Regions from separate parts of the Megasphaera sp. UBA4382 genome, predicted to be linked through region 2. Evidence: riboswitches for the same ligand, from Rfam matches in the RefSeq annotation. Region 2 holds a riboswitch; each other region holds the start of a gene.

Region 1 (5,231 bases), on a different contig from region 2:
CCGGCATCCATTGCATAGTTAGTATTGATAGCGGCAAAGTCAACATCATCGAGAGAACGGGGAATCTGAGCGGCTTCCAGTTCTTTAATCTGGAGATGTTTTGCATTTTCCGTAATATCCTGCGGTGTCGGATATTTTACGCCATCTTTAATCTTGATGAAACCGGCTTTCTGGAGCAGCAGCAGGCCGCGGGCACCGTTGGTCGGGTCGTTTGGAACGGCTACGGTCATGCCGTCTTTTACGTCATCGAGGCTCTTGATTTTGTGAGAGTAGAGGCCGATAGGTGCTACGACGGTCTGGCCGATAGAAACGATTTTCAATCCCTTGTCTTTGACCAGGTTGTCCATATACGGTTTATGCTGGTACGAGTTCATGTCGATTTCCTTATTGGAGAGGGCGACATCGGGAGTTACATAATCAGAGAATTCCATGATTTTAATGGTAATGCCCTGTTTGGCAGCTTCTTTTTTGACCTGTTCCATGATTTCCGCATGGATGCCCGGTGTGACGCCGACGGTGATTTCTTTTTTGTCGGAAGAAGCCGATTTGGAATTGTTGTCACTGCTGCCACAGCCGGCGGCAAAAACGCACAGTGTAGCGAGGGCCGCCAGTGTTACGGCCTTTTTGATGAATGATTTCATGATACAGACACTCCTTTTATTTTTTATTCTTCTTGCGGGATGCAAAGTCGCCGCAAGCCTGAATCAGGTTGACGCCGATGACGAGGATAATGATCGTAGCCAGCATGACATCGGCCTGGAAACGCTGGTAGCCGTAGCGGATGGCGATATCCCCAAGACCGCCGCCACCGATGGCACCGGCCATAGCTGAAGCCCCGATGAGGTTGACGATGAGGACGGTAATATTATTGATGATCGTAGGCAGTGCTTCCGGAAGCAGGACTTTGCGGATAATCTGCAGCGGAGAAGCACCCATGGATTCTGCCGCTTCGACGAGACCGAAGTCGACATCGCGGATGCTCGTTTCTACGAGCCGGCTGAGGAAGGGAATAGCAACGATAGTCAGTGGTACACAGGCTGCCGTCGTGCCGATAGACGTACCGGCAATGAGGCGGGTCAGCGGGATGATGGCGACCATGAGGATGATGAACGGGATGGAACGGATGATATTGACGATAGTTCCGAGAATCTGATTGATTACCCTGTTTTCCAGAATGTGGCCTTTGCTGGTCGTAACCAGGGTGATGCCGAGAGGAATACCGATGATAGCAGCAATGAGAGTAGAAATGGACACCATGAACAGTGTTTCTTCGATACCCTGTATCATTAATTTAATGAGTTCTGGGGACATATCCTAAAACCTCGCTTTCAATAGGTTGCGTCTTAATATACGAATACGCTTCGGTCTGGGCTTTCATATCGCCCATGATGACGACAATCAGATAGCCGAACGGTACATCCTGGATATAGTCGATGTTGCCGTAGAGGACACTGACATCGAGATTGAACTTGCGGGCGACATTGACTACCAGTGGTTCGTTGGTAGCGGCTCCCTTGAAACGGAAGCGGACGAGCATATCCCGGTCCGGCGATGGCTGATTGGTGACGCCCAGTTTTTTGATGCCTTCGGGCAGTTCCATATTGATGACTGATTTGACAAATTCTTTCATCGTTTCTGACTGGGGATTGGTAAAGACGTCGATGACCCGGCCCTGTTCTTTGATGACCCCGCCTTCGATGACAGCCACGCGGTCGCAGATTTCCTTGATGACGGCCATTTCGTGGGTAATGATGACGATGGTGATGCCCAGGCGTTTGTTGATGTCTTTTAGCAGTTCCAGGATGGATTTTGTCGTCTGCGGATCCAGTGCCGATGTCGCTTCATCGCACAACAGGATTTTCGGATCGCTGGCCAGGGCGCGGGCGATGCCGACACGCTGTTTCTGGCCACCCGAAAGCTGGGACGGATAATTGAACTGACGGTCTGTCAGGCCGACCAGTTCGAGCAGGGAATCGACCTTGCTGCGGATGACTTCTTTGGAAGCGCCAGCCAGTTCCAGCGGAAAAGCGATATTGTCAAAAACGGTACGGGACGACAGCAGATTGAAATGCTGAAAAATCATGCCGATGTTTTTGCGTTCGGCCCGCAGCTGGCTGTCGGACATGGCCGTCAGTTCCTTATCGTCGATGATGACTTTGCCCGTCGTCGGTTTTTCCAGCATATTGATGCAGCGGACGAGCGTCGATTTGCCGGCACCACTTTTCCCGATGATGCCGAAAATTTCGCCGTCATGGATAGTCAGTGAGATGCCTTTCAGGGCCTGGACGTGCGTTTTGCCGCCGTAGGTCTTGGTAATGTTTTCAAAGGTAATCACAAGATCAACTCCTTAATGGATACACCTGGAGGTGCTGATAGCATAAAAAAGCCGTCAACAGATGCTGACGGTACGTATACAATCATTTCATCTGCCGGATAGAAATCCGTTGGACTTGGCACCTTCCCGCTATGGGGGGTTGCCGCAGCGTCATAGGGCCATTCCCTCGGCTGCTCTGGATGAATAGGTTATGTAATTGCTGAGTTGTATACTAACACTAATAGGAATCCTTGTCAATGTTATTTGTGTAAAAAATTGAATGCCGTTCGAAAAAAATATTTCATCGTCAAGCAGGAATTTACCTTTTTATATCGAATACTTAATATATGAGGAGCAGGATATCCGGATTTTAAGCATGGATGGTCCGGAACGAAGTTTCTCACGAAAGGAAGGGATTTGTATGGCAACAATCGTAAGAGGCAAGAATTTAGAAATTACACCGGCATTAAAGGACTATGTACTGAAACATGAAAAGAAAGTAACGAAGTACTTTGAAAATGAAGTCAATGTCCAGGCTCTTCTTTCCGTCGAAAAAGATCGTAAAATTGCTGAAATCACCTTGAAAGTAGATGGTGTCGTTCTTCGTGGCGTCGAAGCCAATGACGATATGTACGCCGCCATCGATCTGGTTTACGACAAAATGGTACGCCAGATCCACAAATATAAAACGAAGCTGGCACGCCGTATGAAAGGCGGCTCCTTCCATGAAGGACTCGTCGAAGGACCGGCTGCACCGGAAGAAAACTTTGAAATTGCCCGGGTCAAGAAATTTGCAGCCCGTCCTATGGACGTAGAAGAAGCTATCCTGCAGATGAATCTCGTTGGCCACGATTTCTTCGTTTTCCTCAATTCGGAAACGGAAGCCATCAACGTCGTATACAAACGGAAACATGGTAAATATGGCCTGATTGAACCGGAATACTAAGCTGAATCATACAGGGGCTGTGGTATCGCAGAAAAAGGGTACCACAGCCCTTGTTTTTTTTTTTGCCTTTCAATCCCGTATTTACATAGATATCGCAATGTGTTCTAATATAAGGATGTTACCTTAACTTTGCATAAGATTTTTTCATGTCAGATAACTTGTATTATGTGCCGATTTTTTGTATGATAAGAGTTAGCTTCAGAAATTTTTAAAAAAATGTTAAATTTTAATATTTTGTTACTATTGCGCCCTCCCGATGCTTATGTAATCGACATATGTCATCGGGGGGTAAATTTGTATATCCAGGAAGAGACCGAGGCGATGACATTGAACATAAAATATCCCGCATGGCTGATGAGCACGGCCTGCCTGTTCCTGACGGTGACATCGGGAGTACAGGCAGCTCCATCCGTCACCGTCAATGTACCGGTAGACAGCGTCTACTATTCCTATATTGATAAGCTGAGTGCCATGGGGTATTTGAAAACCATGCCCAATGGGGCCCGACCGTATAGCCGTCTGCAGCTGGCCCGCTGGGTAAGAGAAGCACAGGAAACGGCAAAGAAGCGTCCCATGCCGTCCTATCTGGCCGATGAAACAGAAGCCATGGCCCAATACGTCGCACCTGAACTAGCGGTACTCGATGGAAATAAGCTTCAGGACCCGGTACGACTCCGTGACGTATCCCTTCAGGCCGGCGTTTTGCACGGCAACGAACAAACATATCGCTATGGACAGGGGATGAGTGCAGGCTGGCAGCCCTTTTCCCACCAGCAGAATGGGTATACCTATGGCCGCGATGGAAACGGCATCCTTTCAGCGGAAATTTCCGGGAATATTGATCAGAACCTCGCGTTGTCCATCCGACCCCGTGTCAGCTACGACCGGGATAACAAAGGCAGTGTCACCCTGGAAGAAGGCTATATCAAGCAGAAGATGGGTATATGGAATCTGGAAATTGGCCGGGAAGCCTTTCGCTGGGGACAGGGAGAAACGGGCAATCTGGCACTGGGGAACAATATGCGCCCTCTGACGACGGTGCAGCTTCACTACAATGAACCCCGTAAAACCGGGGGATTTTTCCGTTTCCTGGGAGAACGGGATTTCCACATATTTTACGGTCAGCTCGAAGGCAGCCGCGCCGATAAAGCCGCTGCAGCAGGCCGTACCGATTACGACCATGCCGGCATCCTGGGAATCCGTACCGATTTTTCCCCGGCTTCGTACTTTACCTTCGGTCTGGCCCGGATTTCCGTACTGGGTGGGGAACATAACGGCCTGGACTGGCCCGACTGGAAACATTGGACCTATGGCCGCAATGATGACAACAGCGACGACCGCTGGAATGATATCGCCGGCGGTGATTTTCGTCTCCGTCTGCCAAAGATGACCCTCTATGGAGAACTCTATGGCGAAGACCAGTCTCATTATCTGCCTGCTGATATAGCGTGGCGTGCTGGTCTCTACCTGCCGGCGCTGACCCGGGATGGCTCCTGGGATATGACCCTGGAAATGGCCCATACGACAGACAGCTGGTACAGTCACCAACATTTCCAGAATGGCTGGACCTACCACGATGCCATCATGGGCGACGATATGGGACGAAATGCCCGTAAATACTATGCGGCCGTCCGCCATTATCTGCCCAAAGAAAGCCGTATCGGTCTCTATGCTATGCGCATCGAACGGGACCGGGATACAATGCATTCTCAGTCGGTCAATGAATGGGGCCTCACGGGGCAGAAAAAGCTCCGTGACCATATGTATCTCCAAGGAACGGCCGGCTATGCATCGGTCAGCCAGCCTGGCGGCCATAGCGATCACGACGCCTTCGCCTTAGTGAGCCTGCAGTGGCAGTACCAGTGAGGAGTATAGAAAATGATTGACATACATTCTCATATTATCCCTGCCATTGACGATGGTTCCAGGGACCTGGATATGACCCTTTCCATGCTTCATATGTCTGCCGTA
Region 2 (5,231 bases):
GTTCTTCATCGGTAAAGGCTTCAAATACATCGACTTCGCTGCGGTATGCACGGTCTTTTTCAAGGTAATCGGCGTCATCGCCCGGTTTCTTCGAAAGTTCGGCACATAATTCAGCCGGTGTCTTGCCACTGGACAGGGCATATTTGATACCGTCGAGAGCGGCAATATACAACAGGGAAATGGCAATATAAGTATTAGTGAAAGCGTTAGGAGCACGCAGTTCGAAACGGGTAGCAGCCGGTTTCATCGTATTGCGGATCAGGCCGATGAGGACCGAACGGTTACGGGACTGTACAGCCGGTGTTTCGCCACCGAGAGCTGTTACGATGCAGACCGGAGCTTCAAAGCCCGGTTTGAGACGATTGAGGGCATCGTTTGTCGAAGAAACGAACGGATTGATGACTTCGTAATGTTTCAGGATGCCCATGATAGCACCATAGCCGAGAGCAGACAGGAATTCCTGGGACATGTCATCAGGATTGTAGAGGTTGACGAATTTACCGTTCTTCATGATGGCACCGATGCCGATATGGGTGTGTTCGCCACTGCCGGCAACGCCCTGAATCGGTTTAGCCTGGAACGTAACTTCAAGACCATTTTCACGGAATACTTCACGGACGATGACACGGGCCTGGATTTCGTTATCAGCCGTCTGTACGGGATCGCCTGTGTATTTCCAGTCGATTTCGAGCTGTTCGAGAACGTAAATCAGATTACCGGAATCATCAATCTGGGCTTTGATACCACCGACTTCTTTATGACCCATTTCTGGTTCGAGGCCATAGAGACGGAGGCGTTCAACAGCCTGTTCCAAAGCTGTACGGACTACGCCGTGTGTACGCTGCCAATACGATTCCTGCAGTTTCTGTGTAACGGAAAGGCTGCGTGTTGCCACTTCCTGGCTCGGGGTCTTGACCCAGAATTCCAGTTCGGTTGCCGTCGTAAATACGATTTTTTCGATATCGTCAGTATTAATGGTCAGGCCTTTGACGCCGTATTTTTTGATGACTGCCAGAAGTTCATCATTAACATAATTCAATGTGTTGCGGAGAATGGAACGGGAATCGATATAGCCCGTTGCATGACGCAGAAAGCTGGGGATACGGAGAGTACCAACCGGCTTGCCTGTTGCATAATCGATGTTGCCATCGTTATAATCGACGAACCAGTTTACACCGGGGTCAGCCTTGATATCAACACGGGCATTGGAAAGCGTTGCAATGCCCGGCAGGACGACGGAAGAACCATCTGTCTGGAAAGCCGTTGCATTGAAGAAATCATCATAGTCATCAAAGAACGTAGAAATAGGAATCTTTTCATCTGTATCATTGCCGGCGAGATCGACGCCGACGAGAGATACAAATTTGATTTCCGGATGCTGTTCGAGCAGGGCCAATACCCCTTCTTTACCATACTGACCTGCAGGAATGACATAAACTAAATCTTCTTTTACCATACCCAATTCCTCCTTAACAAATAAAAAAGACTTCTCCCCTAAAATTTGGTTTGAAGTCTTCTTTGACTTGATTCATGACTTATTTTGTTGTCTAAATCATGGTTAAATATTACAATCAATCAGCGGATTTGTCAAGCGATTTATGATAAATTCACTACTTGTTTTGTAAGATTTTTTTGACGGTCTGGGAAACGACCTTCCCGTCGGCTTTGCCCTTGACTTTCGGCATGACGAGCTTCATGACATCGCCCATCTTAAGAGACGACGCATCCTGCCCGGCAATGGTGTCACGGACGATTTGCGCAACTTCATCTTCCGTCAGCTGTTTTGGCATATACTTTTCCAGAACGGCCATTTCAGCCTTTGTCTGGTCTGCCAGGTCAGTACGGCCGGCTTTTTCAAATTCAGCCAGCGATTCTTTGCGCTGTTTCATTTCTTTGGCAATGACTGCTGCCACACCGGCATCATCCAGTTCGCATTTACCATTGATTTCCGTATTTCTAATGGAATTACGGACCATGCGTATGACGGAAAGAGCCGTCTTACCAGCTTCTTTCGCTTTCATTGCCGTTTTCATATCTTGAAGCAGTTCTTCTTTCAGAGACATGATATCACCCTTCTACTCTTTGCGATTATGCTCTATACTTCCGTTTCCGTGCTGCTTCAGATTTTTTCTTTCTCCGTACGCTCGGTTTTTCATAGTGTTCGCGTTTCCGGACTTCGGAAAGAACACCTGCTTTTTGGCAAGAACGTTTGAAACGGCGCAGTGCGCTGTCCAAGGATTCATTTTTACCAACTTTGATTTCTGCCATTCTATATCCCTCCCTCCAAATGTATGTTAGGGAGTGCTTTACTGCACACATTGAAATTATACTCAAAAAGAGCATATTTGTCAATCCGTAAAGTACTGTAGAAAGTGAAGTCATACACTTTCCTCAGGCAGACATCAAGGATGATTGCCTATTATAATCCGGCTTCTTTACGGAGGATATCGGCCTTATCGGTCTTTTCCCAGGGAAGATCCAGATCGTTGCGGCCAAAGTGACCATAAGCAGCGGTCTGTTTGTAAATCGGACGCTGCAGGTCGAGCATTTCGATGATGCCGGCCGGGCGGAGATCAAAGTGTTTATTGATCAGGCTGACGATGACATCGTTATCGACCTTGCCTGTACCGAACGTTTCAACGTGGATAGAAACAGGGCGGGCAACGCCTATGGCATAAGCCAGCTGGATTTCGACCTTATCAGCCAGTCCCGCGGCAACAATATTCTTGGCTACATAACGGGCTGCATAAGCGGCCGAACGGTCGACTTTTGTGGGGTCCTTGCCGGAGAAGCATCCGCCGCCATGACGGGCCATGCCACCGTACGTATCGACGATGATTTTCCGTCCCGTGAGGCCCGAATCACCCTGAGGGCCGCCGATGACGAACCGTCCCGTCGGATTAATATACAGTTTTGTCTTGTCATCGAACAGGCCTTCAGGAAGTTCCGGCTTGATGACGTATTCGAGGAGATCTTTTTCAATCTGGTCACGTGTTACTTCCGGACTGTGCTGTGCCGAAATAACAATGGTGTCGATACGGACCGGTTTGCCGTCATCGTATTCGACCGTGACCTGTGTCTTTCCATCGGGACGGAGATAAGACAGCGTGCCATCCTTACGGACTTTTGCCAGGCGGCGTGCCAGACGGTGTGCCAGGGAAATCGGCAGTGGCATGTAATCGTCCGTTTCATTAGTAGCGTAGCCGAACATCATACCCTGGTCACCGGCACCAATCATATCAAATTTATCCTTCTGCCCTTCTTTTGCTTCCATAGCTTCATCGACGCCCATAGCAATATCTGAAGACTGTTCGTCAAGGGATACGAGGATGCCGCATGTATCGCAGTCAAAGCCGTATTTAGCCCGCGTGTAACCGATTTCACGGATTGTTTCGCGGACGATATGTGGAATATCGACATAACAGGTAGTGGAAATTTCACCTACGACATGGACCATGCCAGTCGTTACCAGCGTTTCGCAGGCAACGCGGGCATTTTTGTCTTTTGCCAGGATGGCATCAAGGATGCTGTCGGAAATCTGGTCAGCCATCTTATCAGGATGACCTTCAGTAACGGATTCAGAAGTAAAGAATTCGCGGTTTTTAGCCATTTGTATATCCTCCTTAACTTTTTTAGTTCCATTTGATACGTATGTAAAAAAAAGCCCTCTCTGACAAGAGGGGGCTACGTATACCCATCTGCCAGTATATACACTGTTGGATTTAGCACCTTTCAATAGATGAAGGTTGCTGCGGCATCACAGGGCCAGTCCCTCCGCCGTCTCTTGATGGAACTATATTTTATTTGACGTAAGATAGTATACCCGATATAGCAGGATAATGCAAGTCTTTTTCAAAAGAAATTTTCCCTGCCCGGTAACACCTATACCGTATCAGGCTTTGGGCACAGCTGTTGTCTTTTCATCCCGGGCATTGTCCTTTGTAACAGGATTGAGTTCGTCTTTCGAAATGGTAAGACGATGCTGTGCTGCTGCCAGGATGAGGTCTGCTGTCTTTACGACACCGTAATCGCTGGATTTCAGGCTCATATCGTAATTGGCCCCATATCCCCAGTAGGAATCAGTACAATACATGCAGTGGTCGCGCCGTTCCTTGTTGACGCGGTTGCGGATTTTCATAGCCGTATCGGCATCGACGTGTTCGCGCAGCATGATGCGCTGCACAGCCCAGTCCGGATCAGAAGAAATAAATACATTAAATGTATTGGGACGCTTGCGCAGAATATAGTTTGCCAGCCGCCCGACGATAACGCAGGATTTGCCGTTGGTTAGTTCCCGGATGACATCGGATTCATCATTAAACATCTCCTGCCGCTTCGACTCATACCCTGTCGAATAATGGACGTAATCATCGTAGACTTTAGCCAGGAGCGGACCGAGATGCTGGTCTTTTTCCTTGCGCCAGGCTTCGAATGTCTGGGGATGTTCTTTCCGTGTCATATTGAGAATAGCCGTGTCATAGTAGGGCACGCCCAGCTTGCGGGCTACGAGTTTGCCTATATTGCGGCCACCACTGCCAAATTCCCGGGAAATAGTGATGACCAGCGGGCATTCTGCATTTTCCCGTATCCATGCCGGATGATTTTTACGCCCTTCGATTTCACCGACCGCATGATGGCGGAACAGGAGATGTTCGATAGGCCCTGCCATGGTGCAGCCCAGAAGGATGAGAACCAGACCGATGACAGCGTTCATCGTAATCGGTTCCGACAGAATAATCGCCGACAGGATCAACGCGATGACTGGTTTAATGAAGAAGGCAAAAGATGCATTAGAAGGGCCAGTCAGTTCAATTGCTTTCATGAAGCACAGGTACCCGAAACCGGTAACGACGAGGGAGCAATAAATGAGCGGCCAGATAGTACGGGAATTGATGCCGCCCAGGATAGGATCGCCGTGAAACAGGAGGATAAAGAACAGGAAAAAGCAGCCCAGAAGGAAACTGAAGGCATTTTCTACATTGCCGCCCAATTTGGCAATACGCAGCTTACCAAGTGTCGTATAGAGGGCAAAGGAAACAGCTGCCGCAGCCGAAACGAGCAGCCCGAAATTGCCGCTTTCGATAATGGCTACGGGATTGGCTACGATAATCAGACCGACGATACTCAGGACCAGGGTAATTGCCTTTTTGCGGGTAAATGCTTCATGAATAATAAAATACGAAAAAATCATGACAAAGACAGGATTACTGGAAAAAACGATAGCCGCAAGG
Region 3 (5,231 bases), on a different contig from region 2:
GACGGGGGCTACCATACGGCAGGGACCGCACCAGGTGGCCCAGAAATCAACGAGGACCGGTTTATCGGACTGCAGGACTTCCTGATTGAAATTATCATTGGTAAATGTGTATTCCATATATGATTCACTCCTTTGGTATGCGTATTGTCTGTAAGACACTTCTATTATATCACACATTTGTCAAATTTTACGAGAAAAATAATAAAGAATATCCGATATATTTTAATGAAACATATTAATAATTTTAGAAATTCAATAGTTGTCCCAATAAAAAACGGCCCGCCACCGATGTGACGGACCGCTTTGCCGGCTATTAGAATGCAGGCAGGATGGTTCCCTGATATTTGTCGTTAATAAATTTCTTGATCGCTTCAGACTGATAAATCTGAACGACTTTTTTGTATGTTTCGTTGTTTTCATCACCCTGGCGGACAGCGAATACGCAGGCGTAGGGCGATTCAATCGATTCGACGAGGATGGAATCTTTTTTCGGATTCAGACCGGCCGGAATGGCGTAGTTGGTATTAACGCAGGCGATGTCTGTATCATCGAGAGAACGCGGCGTCTGGGCGGCATCGAGTTCGACGAATTTCAGATTTTTCGGGTTCTCTGTGATATCAGCAACGGAAGCTTCGATGGAATCGCCGTTCTTCAATTTGATCAGGCCGGCCTGCTGCAGGAGGAGCAGGGCACGGGCGCCGTTGGACGGGTCGTTCGGAATGGTGACTTTGCTGCCCGGAGCAACTTCATCGAGAGATTTATATTTGTGTGAATAAACGGCCATAGGCATGAGAATCGTCTTTCCAACAGACGTGAGCTTCAGGCCCTGCTTTTTGACGATATTGTCAAGGTACGGCTGATGCTGGTAGGAGTTCATGTCGAGGTCTTTTTCGGCCAGTGCTTTATCAGGCTGTACATAATCGTTGAATTCTACGACTTTGATGGTAATCCCCTGTTTGGCAGCTTCTTTCGCTACTTCATCCATGATTTCTGCATGAGGACCAGCTGTTACCCCTACTTTAATTTCTTTTTTTGCCTGGTCGCCTTTGCTGTCATTGCTGGAACCGCAGCCGGCAGCAAATACGCAGATAGCTGCAATTAGGCCGGCGGAAATGATTTTTTTAATAGATGATTTCATGTTTCGTACCCCTCTCCTGAGTGTGTATAAAAAATAAGTCCGTATCAACAAAAAAGCCGTCATGCAGATGACGGCTTTATTAATCTTATGATTCATCTGCCGGAATAATCCGATGGAGTTGGCACCATACCTTATGGCGGTTGCCGCAGTGTCATCGGGCCATTCCCTCGACTGCTCTTGATGAAACGTGTTCAGTTGATGATGCAGATATTAGCATAGTTTTTTTCTCTTGTCAAGTATTAGTTTTTTCTATATCTAAAAATACAGACCGCAAAAATACCGTTTTTTAATGCACCGTATTATTTCTAATTGAAATATATGATAATTTTTATAAAAAATGACATATACTATATGTGAAAAAATAGGATGTATTAAGAAAATTAGATGTTTTTTATCTTTTACCGGATAGACAATATATATGAATACAGTACAATAAAAGTGCGCAATACGTGTTTCGGAATTTGGTAAAGCGAAAGGAGCAGAAAGATGAAACAAATCACAAAACGAATCATTACCTTGGCGATTGCAGCGGCGACACTGGTTTCATTGGCTGGCTGCGGAGGTGGTCAGAAGAGTGCATCTGGCAGTGATGATAAGGTGCTTACGGTGTATACGGCCCGTAGCGAAAGCCTGAACAATCTGGTCATTCCTAATTTTGAAAAAGATACGGGAATCAAAGTCAATGTCGTCGTAGCCGGTACGGGACCGTTATTAAAACGCGTTTCGTCAGAAAAGGGCAATCCACAGGGCGATATCCTCTGGGCAGCAGATCAGACGATGCTGGAATCCCAGAAAGACTTATTCATGGAATATGTGTCGCCGGAAGATAAAAATATGATGGAAGCGTTCCGCAATAAGACGGGATATTTCACACCAGCTTTTGCTGATCCTACCGTCCTTATCGTCAACACGAATCTGGCTGGTGACACGAAAATCGAGACCTTTGATGACCTGCTGAATCCGGCATTAAAGGGTAAGATCGCCTTTGGCGACCCGGCTAATTCCAGTTCGGCATTCCAGTCTCTCATGGCTATGCTCTATGCCAAAGGAAAAAATGGTGATCCTATGAGTCCGGAAGCATGGGAATATGTGGATAAATTCATTCAGAATCTCGATGGCAAGATGCTGAACAGTTCCGGCGCTGTCCACAAAGGCGTTGCCGATGGGGAATATACGGTAGGCCTCACTTGGGAAGACCCGGCAGCTACCTATGTCCGCAACAGCGCTCCCGTCAAAGTCGTATTCCCGAAAGAAGGAGCTATTTTCCCTGGTGAATCGGTGCAGATTATCAAAGGATGCAAACATCCGGAAAACGCTAAAAAATTTGTCGATTACATGATTTCACAGAAGATTCAGGAAATGGCTGGTAAGGAACTGACGGTGCGGCCGCTTCGCAAAAATATCGAGCTGGCTTCGTATATGACGCCTATTGATCAGATTCATCTGTTCCCCAACTATGATGAAGGTTGGGTATCGGATCATAAACAGGATATCGTGTCGATGTGGAACCAGCATCTCGAAAATAACAGATAAATGATTGTATTTGCATCAGTTTGCGGCAGGAAACTCAGTATCAGTGCAGCGGGTCCTGCCGCATTTTTTATAGGGAGGAAGAGAAAATGAGCGTATCCATTGATATTGATCACGTGGTAAAACGCTATGGGGACAATACGGTAGTAAAGGGATTGTCTCTTCATGTTAAGCCAGGGGAGTTTTTTACTCTGCTGGGACCATCGGGCTGTGGCAAGACGACGCTACTGCGTATGATTATCGGGTTCAACTCTATTGAAGAAGGGGAAATCCGGCTGAATGGGAAGCGTATCAATGATGTGCCTGTAGAGAAACGGAATATGGGCATGGTGTTTCAGAACTATGCCATATTTCCCCATATGACGGTACGGGACAATGTGGCTTTCGGACTGCAGATGCGGGGGGCCGGGAAAGGCGATATAGAAAAACGGGTAGACGACATACTGAAAATTGTGAAAATTGACCATTTAAAGGACCGTATGCCTGCGGCTCTTTCTGGCGGCCAGCAGCAGCGGGTTGCCCTGGCGCGGGCTATCGTCATTCAGCCGGAAGTACTCCTAATGGATGAACCATTGTCCAATCTGGATGCCAAACTTCGGGTAGAAATGCGGAATGCGATAAAGAAAATCCAGCGTCATATCCACATTACGACGGTGTATGTAACCCACGACCAGGAAGAAGCATTGGCTGTATCAGATCGCATCGCTGTCATGAATAATGGTGTTATTCAGCAGATCGGGACGCCGCAGAATATTTACAAACGGCCGTTCAATACGTTTGTAGCCGGATTTATCGGTCTGTCCAATTTTCTCGATGCAAAGCTGCAAAAAGACGGGAATGCCCATACCCTGCATTTCAAAGATGGATATAACGTGACCATGGATAATCTCGATGAGTCGGCAAAAGATGGAGAGTCCGTCATCGTATCCGTACGGCCGGAAGAATTTTCTATTGTGCCGGCCGGTGAAAGGGGAATTTCTGCAGTCGTCGAAAGCAGCGTATTCCTGGGAATTGCTACTCACTATTTTATGAAATCGGATGATGGAAATAATCTGGAAGTCATCCAGTACCAGGGTGAAGGCAGTTATCTTCCCGATGGGACGGCCGTGAGTCTGCAGCTTAAGAGCGGCCGTATCAACGTATTCCATAGCGACAGTGCAGAAACGATGATAGAAGGTGGTCATAATGGCACAAACTAAACGATCTCATATTTCATTCTGGACCGTAATCAGTCTCTGGCTCTTTGCTTTTTTTGCCATTTTTGTTTTATATCCTCTGATACTCGTATTATATAAGAGCGTAGTGGACCCTGCTTCGGGCAGTGCGACGATGGCCTATTTTACCCGGTTCTTTACCAAGCCTTTTTATTGGGAAACCATGGTTCACAGTATGGAAGTCACGGTCGTCTCTACTATCCTGGCAGCTCTTCTGGGGCTTCCCATGGCTTATCTCATGCGGAGTATCAAGATAAAGGGGAGTGCCCTTCTCAATATCCTGATTGTCATTTCCTATTTGTCACCGCCGTTCATCGGAGCCTATGCCTGGATTCAGCTGTTGGGGCGCAACGGTGTCATCACCCAGTTTTTTAACCAGCTGTTTCATACATCGTTTAATGGTGTCTATGGATTTTCTGGTATCGTCCTCGTCTTTACCTTGCAGTCCTTTCCTTTGATTTATATATTTTTGTCCGGATCGCTCAAGACTTTCGATAATTCGCTGAATGAAGCGGCGGAAAGCCTGGGCTGTTCCCGCTTCACGCGGATGCGGCGGATCCTGGTACCTCTTCTGCTGCCGACGCTGTTATCCAGTTCGATGCTCGTCTTCATGCGGGTCTTTGCCGATTTTGGTACACCTATGCTGATCGGTGAAGGATTCAAGACCATGCCCGTACTGGTGTATACGTCCTTTATGGGAGAAGTCGGCGGTGATGATGGATTTGCTGCGGCTATCTGCGTCATCATGATTGTACTGACGGTGGTCATGTTCTTTGCCCAGCGTTATCTGGCGAACCGCAGTACCTATACGATGACAGCACTGAAGCCTATCGTAGCTGAAAAAGCATCGGGGTTGCGCAATATCATGGCTCATGGTATCGTGTATATAGTAACAGGGCTGGCTATTCTGCCCCAGCTCGTCGTCGTGTATACATCGTTTCTGCGCAGTAATGGCGGTCAGGTCTTTACTGGCGGGTATGCGCTCCAGAGTTATGAAGCGACGTTGTTCGCCAAAGATAACACGGTCATCTGGAACACCTATTTCCTGGGTATTGTCGCTATTGCAATCGTACTGGTCATGGGAGTTATCATTGCCTATCTGAGTGTACGGAAAAAGAATCTCCTCAACAGCATCCTCGATACGGTGACCATGTTCCCCTTCATTATTCCCGGGTCTGTACTGGGGATTTCCTTCCTGTTTGCCTTCAATAGTCCGCCTATCGTTTTAAGCGGTACGGCTCTGATCATGATTATTTCCTTTGCCATCCGGCGTATGCCTTACACCGTGCGTTCCAGCGTGGCAGCTCTGGGACAGATCAGCAAAAATGTAGAAGAAGCGGCTATTTCGC
Region 4 (5,231 bases), on a different contig from region 2:
AATTTCAGTAAAGCGAGATTTTTAACCAGAAAAGCACAAGTCAGAGCTCCTATGGGTTCACTGATGAGATTGCCATAAGGAAAGCCTGATTTAGAGGTAAGGACGTTGATCAGTGCTGCTACCAGGCCAATGCCCAGAGCCTGCCGATAGGTCGGTTTGGTCAGGCAGATAGCCACACAGTACGTTGCAATGGTCCAGTTTGGCGTGACACCGCCAACGCTTGGCGATACGAGATGCAAGATAGTACCAATAGCCAGCATCAGCGTCGTAATGGTAATCCAGCGGAATTGTCCACCCTGACGGTGATGAAATTCTAATGTGCTGATATCTTCAATATGTTTCATTTCCCGTTCCCCCTCAGACTATGCCAAAAATACGCATATACACGACAAGTACACTCACTCCCACGAATAAAGCCATAACGGCATAGTCACAGCCGGCTGGCCGTACATTTGCCATAAAGCTATGTTCATTATTGCCAAACCCCCGTAATTCCAAGCTCAGCGCCATCGTTTCTGAACGCCCCAGGGATTTAAGCATCAACGGCTGAATGACACCCATGTAATGAATGCATTTCTTAAAGACATTACCTTTTGTTGAAAGCCCCCGGCAGGCCTGTGCCTCCTGAACCGTTTTGCTTTCGGCAATGAAATCGGGGACAAACCGCAGTGCTGCTGTAAACATGAACGCATATTCATATGGAATATGGATTTGTTTGACCAGCGCCGCTGTCAAATCCTGCAGCCGCGTTGTCGTGAGAAGGATGATAAATACGATGGTCATCGCCAGCATCCGAAGTCCCGTAACGTAAGCCGATTCGAGAGAACCGCCTCCCAGAAGTTGTACCACTGCCAGGAAAACAGCAAAGACAGCCAGGCTCATGGCAGCCTTAAAGTTGCGAGCTATATTGCCGGTAAAGCCCAAAAGGACTAGTTCGATGACGACCAGGGCTGCCAGAGGGCCTGGCGTGTGCAGCACGAGAGCCCAGAACGAAAAAGCAACAGTGCCTAATAATTTTGTTACTGGTACAAAATGTTTCATCTTATTTCCCTCCCAGACGCTGCAGCATGGCTGCCGTAAATTCATCAACGGACTTGCAATATGGAAGTCCCGCTACAGCCTGAGACAACGTCACGGCATCAGGCCGGTTCAATCCTAATTCATACAAGTCTTCTCTTTTCGTAAACAAATCCTGTGGTGTCCCGTCAAAGGCTTTCGTATGATGTCCGATAACGATGACCCGCTGACAGTATTCGGCAAATATATCCATATCGTGGCTGATGATAAGAATGGTAAGTCCATCCCGATGAAGCCGGGATAAAAGTGCCATGAGCGATTTTTTATCGGCACTGTCCTGGCCACTCGTCGGTTCATCGAGGATAAGGTACTGTGTGTGCATGGCAATGGCCGACGCAATGGCAACGCGTTGTTTTTCTCCCCGGTTAAGATTGGGTGGATAAGCTTCTGCCAGATGTTCCAGCCCTGTAGCCTGCAGCGCTGCTGTAACAGCCGATGCAACCTCTTCACGGCTGCGGCCCAGCTGTTCCGGTCCATAAGCTACTTCCTGCCGCACAGTCGGTCGGAACATCTGCCGTTCTGGCCGCTGGAATACATATCCGATATAGGGACTGCGGGCTGCCGCTTCTTCATCGTTGATTCTTTTCCCATCGAGGAAAATATCTCCCGATACGGGTTTTTCAAGACCCATGAGCAAGCGGGTTACCGTCGTCTTCCCACAGCCGTTGCGGCCGCCCAGGCCGATAAATTCACCGGTACCAATCGTCAGGTTCATATGTTCCAATACAGGTGTACCGTCTGTGTAGTGGAACGTCACATCTCTCATTTCCAGCATTCCTGTTCATCCTCTCTTAAACAATAAAAAAACCTTTCATCCCTCTAAAGGGACGAAAGGTCTGATTCTTCCGCGGTACCACCCACATTGGCTTATAAAGCCCATCTCACTATGTACGGCCCTCAAAAAGAGCGATACACGTTTCTTTGATAGCGGTGGAACTACACCGTCGAACCCTACTTGGTCACCGTTCAGGCCGCATCTCCCGAATCCATTCCCTGTACGGACCGGCGCCGAACTCTCACTGCCATCGGCTCGCTGTAGCTGTCGCTGTACACGTACTCGTTTCGTTCATCGACAATACTATGTAGATTACTTGTAATTATACGGCTTTTTTTCTTAAAGTCAAGAGAAATCAGCCAATCTTTTTTCTTCCTTGACAAATTCTGCAATCATGGTAAAATAACTTCAACAATTTCATTACGTACTGTCTTATGACGGTATATACATTTATCCAGAGTGGCGGAGGGACGGGCCCTATGAAACCCGGCAACCGATAATACGGTGCCAATTCCTGCGGAAGAAATTCCGGGAGATAAAGAAAATCACTGTACTCTTTCTCTTTCGGGAAAGAGTCTTTTTTATGCCCTCTGGAGGCTTTAGATTACAGGAGGGATAGTATGAAACAATGGAAAGTCTGGATAACCGCTGCTGCCATCGCTATAGGAGCTGCAGCTGTTCTCATGACCGGCTGCGGAGGACAGAAACCGGCCGGTGGCCGGGAAGTATCTCAGAATGTCAAAATTACTGTCGGTGCATCACCGGTACCACATGGGGAAATCCTGAAAGAAATCAAGCCCATGCTCATCGCCGAAGGAGTAGACCTGAACATTATCGAATTCACAGATTATGTCAAACCGAATCTGGCCTTGCAGGATAAAGAACTAGACGCCAATTTCTATCAGCATGAACCGTATATGGAAAAATTCAACAACGAACACGGTACGGACCTGGTTGCCTTGTGCAAGGTCCACGTTGAACCTATGGGCATTTATTCCCATAAAATCAAGGAACTGGCCCAGCTTGGACAAAATGCCAAAGTCGCCATCCCCAATGATCCTACAAACGGTGGCCGTGCACTTCTCGTACTCCAGACAGCCGGCCTGATCAGCCTGAAGAACGGAGGCAGTATCGCATCTACCGTGCAGGATGTTGAAAAAAATGACAAAAACCTCCAGTTCATCGAACTCGATGCCGCCCAGATTCCCCGTTCCCTGGATGATGTAGATATCGCACTTATCAACACCAATTACGCTCTCGAAGCCGGACTCAATCCGCTACAGGATGCCTTATTCACCGAATCCAAGGATTCGCCTTATGCCAACGTTCTGGTCGTACGCCGCGGTGATGAAAATCGTCCGGAAATCCAGAAACTGGCAAAAGCACTGCAATCACCGGAAGTAAAGAAATTTATTGAAGAAAAATATAACGGAGCTATTATTCCCAGCTTCTGATAACACTATTTCATGACGAGGGGTATGTAGATGAAAACTTGTGATTTATTTTCTAAGAAAACTGTTTTTTCCTTTGAAGTCTTTCCGCCCAAAAAAGAAATTCCCGTTGAAACGGTCTATCCGACACTGGAAAAACTGAGCGGTCTCCATCCGGATTTTATCAGCGTCACCTGCGGTGCCGGCGGCAAAGGAGGAAATCTCACCGTAGAAGTCGCTTCCAAAATCAAAAGCCTGAACTGCGAAACGGCAGCCCATCTGCCCTGCATCAACCTGGACAAAGATGAAGTACTGGATACATTGCAGAAATTACGGGAACACCGTATCGAAAATATTCTGGCCCTGCGCGGAGATAAAACGCCCGGCATCGAACCGAAATGCGTATTTCCCCATGCCAGTGACCTCATCGCCTTCATCCGTCAACAGACAGGTGATGAATTCAATATCATCGGCGCATGCTATCCCGAAGGCCATCCCAATTCTAAAACACTGGCAGAAGACATAGACCATCTGAAGATCAAAGTCGATGCCGGTGCCAGCGAACTCATCACCCAGCTTTTCTTCGATAATCACGATTTTTACAACTTCCTCGACAAATCGACCCAGGCTGGAATCCGCGTTCCTATCGAAGCGGGTATCATGCCCGTAACCAACAAGAAACAAATAGAACGGATGGTCACTCTTTGCGGAGCTACTCTTCCACTGAAATTCCAGAAGATCCTGACCCGGTATGGTCATGACAATATCGCCCTGCGCGATGCCGGAATCGCCTATGCCATCGATCAAATTGTAGATCTCCTGGCCAACGGCGTAGACGGCATCCACATCTACACCATGAACAATCCATACGTGGCCACCCGCATTGCCAACGCTATCCGCACACTGCTGTAGCACTCATAAGACAAACACCGGATTGCATTGACTTGTATTTTTGCCATTTCTTCCGTATAATAGATGTATATAATAAAATTCATTCTCATATACGAGATGTGGAGGGGATATACATGGGATTCTTCAGTAACCTTTTCGGTTCCAGTCAGGAAGGAAAAGAAAAATATATCTATATCAGCGGCATGATGTGCGACCATTGCGCGGCCCACGTAAAAGAAGCGTTGGAAGCCGTACCTGGCGTCGTGAAAGCCAAAGTCAGCCTTATGGATAAACGGGCTACCGTCCATGTAACCGATGAGGCGGATGAAAAAGCCATGTTTAAAGCCGTCGTCAATGCCGGCTATTCCGTAGACAAGATTACCGATACAAAAGAATAAAAAGCGTCGTCACTACCATTCTGATGCATGTGTACTTACGATGCCGCATACAAAGAACTAGAGCCTGTCAGATGACAGGCTCTAGTTCTTTGTAGTGTATTCTATTTTACTTCCACTGTTGTTTCTGCTACGACAGGTTATTTGGCAGCTTTTTCTGCTTTGAGCTGTTCAATTTCTTTCTGCTGAGCCGCTAACTGATCCTGTAACTGACCAACAACTTTGTACAGTTCTTCCGCATCGGGCGAAGTGGTCTTTGTCTTAGCCGAGGACGGGCCAATCTTAAAGCTCAGTCCAAAGGTATACGCATTGTCGGAATCACCCATAGTGCTGGCAGCACTGAACATGACATTTTCGTTCGGGCGATAGAATGCGCCGAGAGCAACGCTGTTTTCGCCTTTAAACGAACCGGAAGCAACAGCAAAGTTGAGTTTATTAGCCGGATCAAAGTCGAGAGGATGAAGACCAGCCAATGCAGCCGAACGAGCACCGACTTTATTGATGTCTGTCTTCATGGAGCTGTAATCGCTGAACAACTGATTGATATTAGCACTATTCTGACCTACTTGGGCATCCAGGGCATTCAGATTCTGGCCAACGCTATTATTGCTCTTGACATAGTTACCATCTTTCGTCGTGCCGATAGCCTGTGCATTGTTTGCA

Evidence for each region. A riboswitch is a leader RNA that binds a small molecule or an ion and turns the genes downstream of it on or off. The one in region 2 is predicted to bind S-adenosylmethionine.
Region 1: linked by a shared signal. The riboswitch ahead of B4H10_RS10470 (methionine ABC transporter ATP-binding protein) and the one ahead of metK (methionine adenosyltransferase) in region 2 are both predicted to bind S-adenosylmethionine.
Region 3: linked by a shared signal. The riboswitch ahead of B4H10_RS05430 (MetQ/NlpA family ABC transporter substrate-binding protein) and the one ahead of metK (methionine adenosyltransferase) in region 2 are both predicted to bind S-adenosylmethionine.
Region 4: linked by a shared signal. The riboswitch ahead of B4H10_RS07215 (MetQ/NlpA family ABC transporter substrate-binding protein) and the one ahead of metK (methionine adenosyltransferase) in region 2 are both predicted to bind S-adenosylmethionine.

What each region holds. Positions count from the first base shown of each region.
Region 1 is NZ_DGRS01000083.1:8,884-14,114, reverse strand. It holds gene B4H10_RS10480 (MetQ/NlpA family ABC transporter substrate-binding protein) at 1-641, opposite strand, end outside; gene B4H10_RS10475 (methionine ABC transporter permease) at 658-1,311, opposite strand; gene B4H10_RS10470 (methionine ABC transporter ATP-binding protein) at 1,292-2,335, opposite strand; SAM riboswitch class I at 2,420-2,521, opposite strand; gene hpf (ribosome hibernation-promoting factor, HPF/YfiA family) at 2,736-3,260, shown strand; gene B4H10_RS10460 (capsule assembly Wzi family protein) at 3,582-5,126, shown strand; gene B4H10_RS10455 (tyrosine-protein phosphatase) at 5,139-5,231, shown strand, end outside.
Region 2 is NZ_DGRS01000055.1:7,126-12,356, reverse strand. It holds gene B4H10_RS06420 (glutamine synthetase) at 1-1,456, opposite strand, end outside; gene B4H10_RS06415 (GatB/YqeY domain-containing protein) at 1,611-2,063, opposite strand; gene rpsU (30S ribosomal protein S21) at 2,089-2,268, opposite strand; gene metK (methionine adenosyltransferase) at 2,420-3,610, opposite strand; SAM riboswitch class I at 3,692-3,794, opposite strand; gene B4H10_RS06400 (EamA family transporter) at 3,893-5,231, opposite strand, start outside.
Region 3 is NZ_DGRS01000047.1:13,358-18,588, forward strand. It holds gene trxA (thioredoxin) at 1-177, opposite strand, end outside; gene B4H10_RS05430 (MetQ/NlpA family ABC transporter substrate-binding protein) at 314-1,138, opposite strand; SAM riboswitch class I at 1,228-1,325, opposite strand; gene B4H10_RS05435 (ABC transporter substrate-binding protein) at 1,625-2,671, shown strand; gene B4H10_RS05440 (ABC transporter ATP-binding protein) at 2,758-3,867, shown strand; gene B4H10_RS05445 (ABC transporter permease) at 3,854-5,231, shown strand, end outside.
Region 4 is NZ_DGRS01000061.1:21,075-26,305, forward strand. It holds gene B4H10_RS07200 (tryptophan transporter) at 1-344, opposite strand, end outside; gene B4H10_RS07205 (energy-coupling factor transporter transmembrane component T) at 358-1,041, opposite strand; gene B4H10_RS07210 (energy-coupling factor ABC transporter ATP-binding protein) at 1,043-1,852, opposite strand; SAM riboswitch class I at 2,300-2,394, shown strand; gene B4H10_RS07215 (MetQ/NlpA family ABC transporter substrate-binding protein) at 2,473-3,306, shown strand; gene metF (methylenetetrahydrofolate reductase [NAD(P)H]) at 3,337-4,194, shown strand; gene B4H10_RS07225 (heavy-metal-associated domain-containing protein) at 4,308-4,571, shown strand; gene B4H10_RS07230 (YadA C-terminal domain-containing protein) at 4,709-5,231, opposite strand, start outside.